2 regions of the Microbacterium lemovicicum genome follow, and region 1 is predicted to be linked to the other one. Evidence: predicted binding sites of a transcription regulator. Region 1 holds the regulator's gene; the other holds the start of a gene.

Region 1 (5,653 bases):
ATGACCGAGCGACTGCGCAAGCTCATCCCGCGCCAGCAGTTCGAGGTGCCCATCCAGGCCGCGATCGGCGCCCGCATCATCGCGCGCGAGTCGATCCGCGCCATGCGCAAGGACGTCCTGGCCAAGTGCTACGGCGGTGACATCACCCGCAAGCGCAAGCTGCTGGAGAAGCAGAAGGAGGGCAAGAAGCGCATGAAGATGGTCGGCCGCGTCGAGGTCCCCCAGGAGGCCTTCATCGCCGCGCTCTCCGGCGACGTCGAGGGCAAAGAGAAGAAGTAGCCGGATGCCGCGGGCCGCAGCATCCGCTCAGTCCGACAGCAGGTGCCGCAGGTAGCGCTGCGGACCGGCGAGATAGGACCGCCAGTGGGCGACGAGCTCGAGGTCGTCCCAGTGCGCCGGGCGCAGGCCCCACGGCCCGAGTTCGAGGATGCGAGCGCCCGGCAGCGACGCCAGGATCGGCGAGTGCGTCGCGCACAGCACCTGTCCGCCGTCGGCGACGATGCCCGTGAGCGTCGAGATGAGCGCCAGCGTCGAGGAGAACGAGAGCGCGGCCTCGGGCTCGTCGAGGCAGTAGAAGCCGGGGGAGTCGAAGCGGGACTGGAACATCGCGAGGAACGACTCGCCATGGCTCATCTCGTGGAACCTCGGCTCGGGTACGGACGAGGGGTTCTGCTCGAGGTAGGTGTAGAACGAGTGCATCGTCTCGGCGCGCAGGAAGTAGCCCCACCGCGGCGCGCCGACCCCGCGCTGGAGTCGCAGCCACCTCGACAGGTCGGACTCCGACACGCGTGTGCGGTGCTGCGAGGAGGCGGAGCCGCCCTCGGCGCCGAAGCCGTAGGCGATGGCGATCGCCTCGAGCACCGTCGACTTGCCCGAGCCGTTCTCGCCCACGAGGAACGTCACGCCGGGATCGAGCTCGAGGCCGTCGGACAGCAGCTGTGCGACGGCGGGGATGGTGACGGGCCACCGCTGCGGGTCGGGGCGGCTGTCCTGCAGGTCGGCCGGCGGCCGCGCGTGCACGGCGACCACGGGCTGCTGGCGGAAGTCGGAGGCGCGCATGCGCGCAGTCTCGCACGCACCGGCGACACGTCCCGAGAAGTCACACAGGGCGGATCGGTAGGCTGATGGCATGCGCCGTGGGACGTTCAGGGACGAGACCGTCGACTATGCCGCCGTCGGCGGCACGCAGGCCAGCGACCTCATGCAGTACCCGCCGGAGCGCAGCATCCCGGCCGAGGAGTCATGGCGGATCGGCAGCGGGCAGGCGCGCTTCGAGACCGCCGGGGAGGCCCTGCTGTCGTGGTCCGCGCAGCGCGGCGGCGACCTCCGGCTGAGCGACGTGCGCCCCGCGGCGGGCCCCATGTACTCCGGCGTCAGCTTCGACGAGGAGGGCAACGCCGTCTCGCCGAGCCGGCTGGAGGCCGACCAGCGCTTCGACACCGACGGCACGCCGTACGTCGGCCCCGGCACGACCATCCGCCTGCACGGACGCGTCGACGGCATGAACGCCGACGCGGAGCTGCGCGTGATCTTCGCCATCGAGGAGGCCCGGCGTGTGGGCTTCGCGCTCGGCACGGTCGGCAGCTCGGTCGTCAGCGGCGAGGAGTCCTTCCTCATCGAGTGGTACCCGAACGACGAGGTGTGGTTCACCGTCCGCGCGTTCGACGCGCCCGTCGCCCTCGCCTACCGGGTGTTCCCCGCCCTCGTGCGGCGCCGCCGCAAGGCCCTCTTCCAGCGGTACCTGCGGGCCATCTCGCCGCTGTACACGTCCTGATGGGCGCGGCCCTTCCGCTCGGCGATCCCGCACCCCTCGACGGCCGGCTGCCGGACGACGTCCGCGCCCGTCCCGAGACGGACTTCTCGGTCTACCTGCACGTGCCGTTCTGCCGCGTGCGCTGCGGCTACTGCGACTTCAACACCTACACGTCCGACGAACTGCGCGGCGCGCGCCAGGACCAGTACGCCGACACCCTGCTCGACGAGGTCGCCCTGGCCCGCGGCATCCTGTCCCAGGCCGGTTCCCTGCGACCGGCCGCGACGGTGTTCTTCGGCGGCGGCACGCCGACCCTCCTGCCGCCCGGCGACCTCGGCCGCATGCTGCAGGGGGTGCGCGACGCCTTCGGCCTCGCCCCCGGTGCGGAGATCACCGTCGAGGCGAACCCCGACACCGTGACGGATGCCGCGGCCGCCGAGCTGGCCGAGGCCGGGGTCACGCGGATGTCGATCGGCATGCAGTCCGCCGTGCCGCATGTGCTCGCCGTGCTGGACCGCACGCACGATCCCCGCAACGTCGACACGGCGGTCGCCGCCGCACGTGCGGCCGGCCTCGAGGTGAGCCTCGACCTCATCTACGGCGCGCCGGGGGAGTCGCTCGACGACTGGCGGCGCTCGCTCGAGACGGTGCTGGCCCTCGAGCCCGACCACGTCTCGGCCTACGCGCTCATCATCGAGGAGGGCACGAAGCTCGCCCGCCGCATCCGCCGCGGCGAGGTCACCGCTCCCGACGACGACCTGCAGGCCGACATGTACGAGCTCGCCGACGCACGGATGGATGCCGCCGGGTTCGACTGGTACGAGGTGTCGAACTGGTCGCGGAGTCCGGCCCACCGCTCCCGCCACAACCTCGCGTACTGGCGGGGCTCGGATTGGTGGGGCTTCGGCCCGGGGGCGCACAGCCACATCGACGGCCTCCGGTTCTGGAACGTCAAGCACCCGGCGGCGTACGCCCAGCGGCTGCACGCCGGGCAGTCGCCCGCGGCCGGACGCGAGCGTCCCGACGCCGAGGCCCGGCGCCTGGAGGACGTGCTGCTGCGCAGCCGCATCCGCGACGGCCTGCCCGTGTCGGAGCTCCTCGGCGAGGGCCGGCACGCGATCGCCGCCCTCATCACCGACGGTCTCGTCGACGGGCCGGCGGCCTTCCAGGGCCGGGTGGTGCTGACCCTTCGCGGACGGCTGCTGGCCGACGCCGTCGTGCGGGCGCTGACACCCTGACCGCGCTCCCGGCTGGCAGCCGTGGCATCCGGTAGAATTGGCACTCCAGACCAACGAGTGCCAGACCGTGGGGAGGAGTCGACATGGTCACCGAGCGCGGACTGCAGGTGCTGCGAGCGATCGTGCAGGACTACGTCGACACCCACGAGCCCGTCGGCAGCAAGACCATCGTCGAGCGTCACGCCTTCGGGGTGTCGGCCGCGACGATCCGCAATGACATGGCCCTGCTCGAGGACGAGGAGCTCATCGCCGCTCCGCACACGTCGTCGGGTCGGGTGCCCACCGACAAGGGCTACCGCGTGTTCGTCGACCACCTCGCCGAGCTGCGGCCGCTGACCCCGGCGCAGCGCACCGCGATCTCGGCCTTCCTCGACGGACCGGCCGACCTCGACGACGTGCTGGCGCGCACCGTCCGCGCGCTCACCCAGCTGACCGGCCAGGTGGCGATCGTGCAGTACCCCTCCTTCGCGCGTGCCTCCGTGACGCACGTCGAGCTGGTGAGCCTCGGCTCGGGACGGATGCTGGTCATCGTCGTGACCGACACCGGCCGCGTGTCGCAGCGGATCGCCGTCGTCGGCCGCGAGTTCGACGACGAGGCCGTCGCCCGCATCCGCACGCGGCTGTCGGCGCTCGTCGTCGGCCTGTCCGTCAAGACCGCCGTCGCCCGTGTCGCGGAGATGATCGCCGGGCCACCGGTCGACGCCCGCCCCGGCGAGTCCGACGCCGTCCGCACCATCGCCGCCGTCATCTCGGAGGAGCTCGACGAGTTCCGTCAGGACCGGATGCTGCTCGCCGGCACCGCGAACCTCGCGCGGCGCGAGTCCGACTTCCGCGGCAGCATCTACCCGCTGCTGGAGGCCATCGAGGAGCAGGTGACGCTGCTGCGCCTCATGAGCGAGATGGTCGCCGACGAGCACGGTCTGGCGACGAGCATCGGCCGCGAGAACGAGCCGTTCGGCCTGTCCGAGGCGTCGGTGCTCGCGAGCGACTACGACGCCACCCGCGCCCGCGCGCGCGTCGGCGTCCTCGGCCCGACCCGCATGGACTACCCCCAGAACCTCGCGGCGGTGCGAGCCGTCGCGCGTTATCTCACCCGGATGCTCGAAGACGACGACGCCGCTCACTGAGCGGCGCCGACGGCATCCGTCACGAACGATCCCCGCGGCCACCGCGGGCAGGAAGGCGATTGTGGCTGACCACTACGAGGTCCTCGGCGTCTCGCGCGAGGCGACCCCCGACGAGATCAAGAAGGCGTACCGGCGACTCGCGCGCGAGCTGCACCCCGACGTCAACCCGGGCGAAGAGGCATCCGAGCGCTTCAAGCTCGTCACCCACGCCTACGACGTGCTGAGCGACGCCGAGCAGCGCCGCCGCTACGACATGGGCGGCAGCGACTCGCCCTTCGGCGGCGGGGGCGGCGCCGGGTTCGGCGGCTTCGGCGACATCTTCGAGACCTTCTTCGGCGCGGGCGGCGGCCAGCGCGCGGGCCGTCCGCGCTCGCGCGCCGAGCGCGGTCAGGACGCCCTCGTGCGCGTCACGCTCGATCTCAAGGACGTCGTCTTCGGCGTGCACCGCGACCTCGAGGTCGACACGGCCGTGCTGTGCGAGACCTGCGAGGGCTCGTGCTGCCAGCCGGGCACGTCACCCGTCACCTGCGACATCTGCCACGGCTCCGGCCAGGTGCAGCGCACCGTGCGGAGCCTGCTGGGCAACGTGGTCACCAACCAGCCCTGCAACGTCTGCCAGGGCTACGGCACCACGATCCCGTACCCCTGCGGCACCTGTCAGGGTCAGGGTCGCGTGCGCGCCCGCCGCACCGTCTCGCTCGACATCCCCGCCGGCGTCGAGACCGGGCTGCGCCTGCAGCTCCCCGGCTCCGGCGAGGTCGGACCGGCGGGAGGCCCGAACGGCGACCTGTACCTCGAGGTCACCGTGACCTCGCACGACAGGTTCAGCCGCGACGGCGACGACCTGCTCGCCACCCTCGAGGTGTCGATGCCCGACGCCATCCTCGGCACGCGCACCACGATCGAGTCGCTCGACGGACCGGTGGAGCTCGAGGTGCGCCCGGGAGTGCAGGCCGGCGACGTGCTGACCATCAAGGGCCGCGGCATCACCCCGCTCCGCGGCTCGCAGCGCGGCGACCTCCGCGTCGGCGTGCAGGTGGTGACGCCCACGCGGCTCGACGGCCGGGAGCGCGCGCTCGTCGAAGACCTCGCGAAGAAGATGAAGGCGCCGGCGCCGCACCTGTCGGAGTTCCACCAGGGACTCTTCTCCAAGCTGCGCGACCGCTTCCGGAACGGCTGATCCGTGGCGCTGCACTTCCTCGTCGACGAGGCGGGGGAGGCCCGGCCCGGTGACACGGTGACGCTCTCCGGCACCGAGGCCCACCACGCCGCCGTCGTCCGGCGCGTGCGCGTCGGCGAAGAGGTGACTCTCGGCGACGGCCGCGGCGCCTGGCTCCGAGGAACGTGCGAGAGCGTGTCGCCGCGCGAGGTCGTCGTGCGCGTCGCCGAGCGGACGGATGCCGCGGCCCCCGCGCCGCGCATCGTGCTCGTGCAGGCGCTAGCCAAGGGCGACCGCGACGAGCTCGCCGTCCAGGCCGCCACCGAGCTGGGCGTCGACGCGATCGTCCCCTGGCGGGCCGCCCGCAGCGTCTCCC
Region 2 (5,653 bases), 1.1 Mb from region 1:
CGCCGTTCTCGTCGAACGTCACCGGTCCGGAGTAGCCGTCGTAGTCCGCGACGCCGCCGCCGTTGATGATGTCGGCGCAGTCGGCGAAGGTGGTGCACTTCTCGCCGTCGCCCGTGCCGCCGGAGACCTCCTGCAGCTTCGCGGCGACGTCCGTCGCGGTGGTCGACTTGGCGGCCAGCGATGCGAGCGCGAGCAGCACGACCGCGTCGTAGGACTCACCCGAGTAGGAGTAGTCCGCCAGCTCGGTGTTGCCCGCGGCGGTCCAGTTCTCGTTGAGGCGCTCCTGGAAGTCGTCCGACAGCTTCGGGCCGGGGAGCGTTCCCTTGGCACCTTCGAGCGGAACGGCGACGTCGGTGCCCCAGTTCTTGAGGTTTCCGTCGACCAGGTAGTAGTCGGCGGGGGCGATGCCGGCGTTCGACAGCAGCGGCGCGATGGTCGCGAACTGGTCGAACGTGATCAGCACGACCGCGTCGGGCTTGGCCGCCGTGATGGTCGCGACCTGGGCGTCGAACGAGGAGTCGCCGTCGTTGTAGGACGCGTCGGCGACGACCTTTCCGCCGGTGCCCTCGAAGACCTCCTTGACGACGCCGAAGAGGCCGGTGCCGTAGGCGTCGTTCTGGTAGATGATGCCGATGTTCTTGTGGCCGTCCTCCGCGATGAGGTTCGCGAGAACCTCGCCCTGCAGCAGGTCGCTGGGGGCGGTGCGGAAGTAGAGGCCGTTGTCGTCCCACGTGGTGAAGTCGGGCGACGTGTTGGCGGGGGAGAACGTGATGATGCCGGCGCTGACGTTGCTGTCGAGGAACAGCTTGGTGACGCCGGATGCCGCGGCGCCGATCATCGCGGACACGCCCGCGGCCTGCAGCTTCGGGACCGTGGTCTCGAACGCCTTGTTGTCGGCGTCACCCGAGTCGCCGAAGGTCGCGTCGATGGTGATGCCCTTGGCGGCCTCGTTCACCTCGGTGACGGCGAGTCCGACGCCGGCCTCCTCGGGCGGGCCGAGGAAGGCGAGGCTGCCGGTCTGGGGCAGGACGGTGCCGATCTTGAGGGTGAGGTCCTCGGCGGGTCCCGACGAGGCGGACGACGCTGTGCCGCCTCCACCGCCGGCGCAGCCGGCGAGGACGAGAGCGCTCGCGCCGGCCACGGCGATGACGCCGAGGATCTTTCCGGTGCGGGTACGTGAGAAGACGTTCATGTTGCTCCTTGCTGTGTATGAACGCGGGCGCGGCTCGGGCGCCGGCCCAGTGCCCCCAAACCTAGCCCGCCGCCTGTCTCGCGAGTGTTGCAACTGGTTAACGATGTGTTACGCGACCCAATCGTTATCCAAGCCCGTGATTTCGCGTCCGATCAGGTGAATGCGGCGACATCGGAGACTCCGCGCAGACGGCGCGCGTGAATCACAGAGTCGGCGGAGAGCACGATCAGCGCGAGCCACACCAGGCCGAAGCCGAACCAGCGCTCGGGGGTCATGGTCTCGCCCAGCAGCCAGGCGCCGGTGATGAACTGCAGGATGGGCGCGGCGAACTGCAGCAGCCCGATGACGGTGAGCGGCACGCGACGGGCGCCCGACGCGAAGAGCAGCAGCGGCACGGCCGTGACGACGCCCACGAGGAGCAGCAGAACCGTGTGTCCAGGCCCCGCGGTGCCGATCGTGAGACCTGTGACGGAGGAGACGACGAGGAGCTGCACCACGGCGACGGGGATCAGCCACACCGTCTCGAGCGTGAGTCCGCTCACGGCGTCGACGGACGGGCCGATCCGCTTCTTCACGAGCCCGTAGAGCCCGAACGAGAACGCGAGCGACAGCGCGATCCACGGGAACCGGCCGTAGCCGAAGACGATGACGGCGATGGCCACGACGGCCAGCCCGATGGCGACCCACTGGGTGACCCTCAGACGCTCGCGCAGGAACAGCACGCCGAACAGCACGGTGACGACGGGATTGATGAAGTAGCCCAGGCTCGTCTCGATCACGTGCCCCGACAGCGTGCCGAGGATGAAGACCTGCCAGTTGACATAGATGAAGGCGCCCGCCAGGGCCGTCCACCCCAGCAGGCGCGGACTGCGGAGGATGACTCCGAACCGCTGCCAGCCGCGCGTGACCGCGAGGAGGAGGACGCAGAAGACCAGGGAGAACAGGATGCGCCAGGCGACCAGCTCCCACGGACCCGTCGGCACGAGGAGCAGGAAATAGAGCGGCAGGAAGCCCCAGAGGAGATACGCCGCCAGGGCGTAGAGGCCGCCGAGGGTGCGTTCGCGAGCCGGATCCGCGGGCGACGCCGCAGCGGGGGCGGAGGGCGCGCGGGACGTCATCGTTCCAGCCTAGGACCGGCCTCCGCGGCGCGGGCAGGTCCACACCGACCTGCGTGGCCTCCGGGTGGAGGGCCCGCTGGAGAGACCCCGGACGGCGGGAGCGAAGAACGCGCGGGGGTGGAACGAAGAAGGCCCGGACGCCGAAGCGTCCGGACCTTCTGTCATGCGGGGGCGTCTCAGCGGACGACGACCGCCAGCACGTCGCGTGCCGACAGCACGAGGTAGTCGTCGGCGCCGAACTTGACCTCGGTGCCGCCGTACTTGCTGTAGATCACGCGGTCGCCCACGGCGACGTCGATCGGGACGCGGTTGCCGTTGTCGTCGATGCGGCCGGGGCCGACGGCCACGACCTCGCCCTCCTGGGGCTTCTCCTTGGCGGTGTCGGGGATGACGAGACCACTGGAGGTGGTCTGCTCAGCCTCGACCTGCTGGATGACGATGCGGTCTTCGAGCGGCTTGATGGAAACCGACACGGTCTACCTCTTCTTTCTCAACGCTTCGGAACGGAAGACTTGTTAGCACCCACCCATGGCGAGTGCTAACACCAGTCTAGGGAAGCGCTGGCACTCCCGCAACGCGAGTGCCAGCCCGGGGGAATCGATCCGTCCATCCCCTTGCGGTGCGGCCAATCCGATATTTCACTGGACCCGAATAGGACTTGTGCGGGGCGGCACGATGACTGGGAATGATCGGCCGGAGTCCCCCACCTGATCTTCTGGGGTTGATCGCAGATGAGCACGTCGTACTACCTTGCCGTCGATGTCGGCACCAGCCGCACGGCGGCGGCGACGATGCGGGCGGCGGAACATGCCGAGCCCGTGTCGTTCCCGCTGGGGCGTCACAGCGACAGCGCGCCGAGCGCGGTGTTCGTCGCCGACGGGGAGCTGCTGTTCGGTGACGCCGCCGCACGGCGGGCCATCGCGCAGCCGGAGCGCGTCATCCGCGAGTTCAAGCGGCGGATCGGCGACGACGTCCCGATCCTCGCCGGCGACCGGCGCTTCGCTCCCGAGGACGTCTTCGCCGAGGTCGTCACCTGGGTCATCGACGTCGTCGCCGAGCGCGAGGGCGCTCCGCCCAGCGGCGTGGCCGTGACGGTCCCCGTCGAGTGGCGCGGTCACCGCATCGACGCCGTCCGCGGGGCATTGGCGCGCGCAGGCTGGAAGGACGTGCTGCTGCTCACCGAACCGGAGGCCGCCGCGCGTCGCTACGAGGCGTCGCGAGCCGTGCCGCCGGGGCGCTTCCTGGCGGTCTACGACCTCGGCGGCGGCACCTTCGACGCCGTGGTGCTGCGCAAGACGCACGACGGCGTGCTCGCGGTCGCCGGCGAGCCGGCCGGGATGGCGGCGCTCGGCGGATCCGACTTCGACGATCTGGTGCTGCGCCACGCGGTCACCGCGGCGGGGATCGGGCCCGAGGCCATGAGGATCGACGACGAGAGCCGGGTGGCGTGGGCCGCGATGCGCCGGGAATGCATCGACGCGAAGGAATCGCTGTCGTTCGACTCCGAGGCCGTCGTGCCCATCATGATCGGCGGCGGACGCACGACCGTCCGCCTGACGCGCTCGGAGTTCGAGGACATGATCGAGGAGTCCATCGGCAAGACGGCTGACGTGCTCGCGGAGGCCATGACCGCGGCCGACCTCGACACCGACGGCGACGACCTGCACGCCATCCTCCTGACGGGCGGGTCCTCGCGCATCCCCCGTGTCGCGCAGCTGCTCTCGGAGAGGTTCGACCGCCCCATCGCCGTCGACGCCGACCCGAAGGCGATCATCGCGCTCGGTGCGGCGATGGCCGCCGCGGCGTCCTTCCGTGTCGACGTCCCGGTGGACGACGACGTCTTCGACGAGGAGCCGGCGCCCTCGCCGGCGGTCGGCCCGCAGAAGAAGCCGCGCAGGATGTGGGTGCCGACCCGCGCCGGCGCCGCCGCGGCGACGGAAGCCGGAAGCGCCGCATCCGGCGCCGACGCGCGGGGCACGGCCGCCCGCGCCGGCGACGTCGCCGCCTCCGCCGCGGAGACACCCGCCCCCCGCCCCGCGCGACGCGGATGGCTCGGACGGGGGCCGGCTGCGGCATCCGTCATCGCCGGAGCCCTCGTCCTCGCCGGCGGCATCGCCATCACCGTGCTGTCGGGATCGCTGCCCGACGGCGCGGACGCCGACACCGAGACGCCGCCCGCGTCGTCGACGCCGGCCACCACGCCCGCACCCGGAGTCCCCTCGCCCTCCGACAGCGCCACCCCGCTCCTGCAGCCGGCGGACACCCCCGTCGTGCTGTTCGGCGGGGAGGACGATCCGGCAGCCGCCACCCCGGCGCCGGCGGAGGAGACGACCCGATGAACGCCGCCCCCCGGATGTCCGGCCATCTGTCCTCTGCCGAACCGCCCGCGCTCCTGCCGATCCTCGCCCGCACCCACGCGGAGGTGCTCGCCACCGGCGGCGCACCGCACCGCGCCCTGATCATCGGACCGGCAGGGTCGGGCAAGTCGCGGCTGCTGCGCCGCCTGCGGCAGCGGATCGCGGCCGGCGGAACGGCTGTCGTGCGCCTCACCTCCGCCGTCGACGTGCCGGGACTTCCTCAGAGCGACGTGCTCCTGGTGGACGATGCGCACCTCCTCGACCCCGCCCTGCTGGCGGCGGTGGCCGATCGCGCCGCCGACGTCGACGCGGGGCTGCTGGTGGCCTGCCGCCCGCTCCTCCCGGGCGCCCCGGCCGAGGCCGCCACCCGCATCCTCGAGCAGTCGCAGCCCGCACTCGTGCTCGGTCACGTGTCGCGCGCCGACGTGGCCGCGCATCTCGAGGAGCGCGGCACCAGCCTGACCACGGCGTGCCTCCGCGACATCCTCTCCACCACCGGCGGCGCGGCCTGGCTCGTCGCCGAGGCGCTGGCCGTCCACGACGGCGAGCGGTGCGACGATCCGCGCCATCCGGAGACCGCGGACGCCCTGCAGGATGTGGTGGCCCATCGCCTGCGCTCGAGCACACCCGCCGTGCGCGCCTTCGTCGAGGCGGTCTGCCTCGCGTCCGAGGGCGAGCCCGCACCCGACGCCGAGCCGGCGCTCGTCCTCGCCGCGTACGCCGAGGGGTTCCTCCTGTCCAACGGCAGCCCCATGCCCCTGGTGCGCGACGCGGTGCTGTCCACCCTCTCGGTGGAGCGCCTCATCCGCGCCTTCACCGATGACGCCGCCGCCGACGCGTCGCTGCGCCTGCCCGCCGGCGTCCGCGACCCACGGCTGGCCGCGGCGCTCCTGCACCGCGGCGACGAGATGCTGACGACCGACCCGGGGCGCGCGCGGGAGCTCTACCGCAGCGCCCAGGAGTCCGGCGCCGACGAGACGGTGGTC

The links. Region 1 encodes HrcA, which represses chaperone genes, less so after heat shock. Its sites were predicted from a motif close to TTNGCACTCGNNNNNNNCGAGTGCNAA; they were not measured.
Region 2: the regulator HrcA is predicted to act here: its motif matches at 2,826-2,852, upstream of groES (co-chaperone GroES).

What each region holds. Positions count from the first base shown of each region.
Region 1 covers NZ_CP031423.1:1,626,386-1,632,038, reverse strand. Annotated here, with positions in the region: gene lepA (translation elongation factor 4) at 1-279, shown strand, start outside; gene CVS47_RS07575 (AAA family ATPase) at 307-1,059, opposite strand; gene CVS47_RS07570 (DUF1990 family protein) at 1,130-1,774, shown strand; gene hemW (radical SAM family heme chaperone HemW) at 1,774-2,991, shown strand; gene hrcA (heat-inducible transcriptional repressor HrcA) at 3,075-4,118, shown strand; gene dnaJ (molecular chaperone DnaJ) at 4,180-5,298, shown strand; gene CVS47_RS07550 (16S rRNA (uracil(1498)-N(3))-methyltransferase) at 5,302-5,653, shown strand, end outside.
Region 2 covers NZ_CP031423.1:565,750-571,402, reverse strand. Annotated here, with positions in the region: gene CVS47_RS02655 (ABC transporter substrate-binding protein) at 1-1,192, opposite strand, end outside; gene rarD (EamA family transporter RarD) at 1,345-2,310, opposite strand; gene groES (co-chaperone GroES) at 2,487-2,783, opposite strand; gene CVS47_RS02640 (Hsp70 family protein) at 3,042-4,649, shown strand; gene CVS47_RS02635 (helix-turn-helix domain-containing protein) at 4,646-5,653, shown strand, end outside.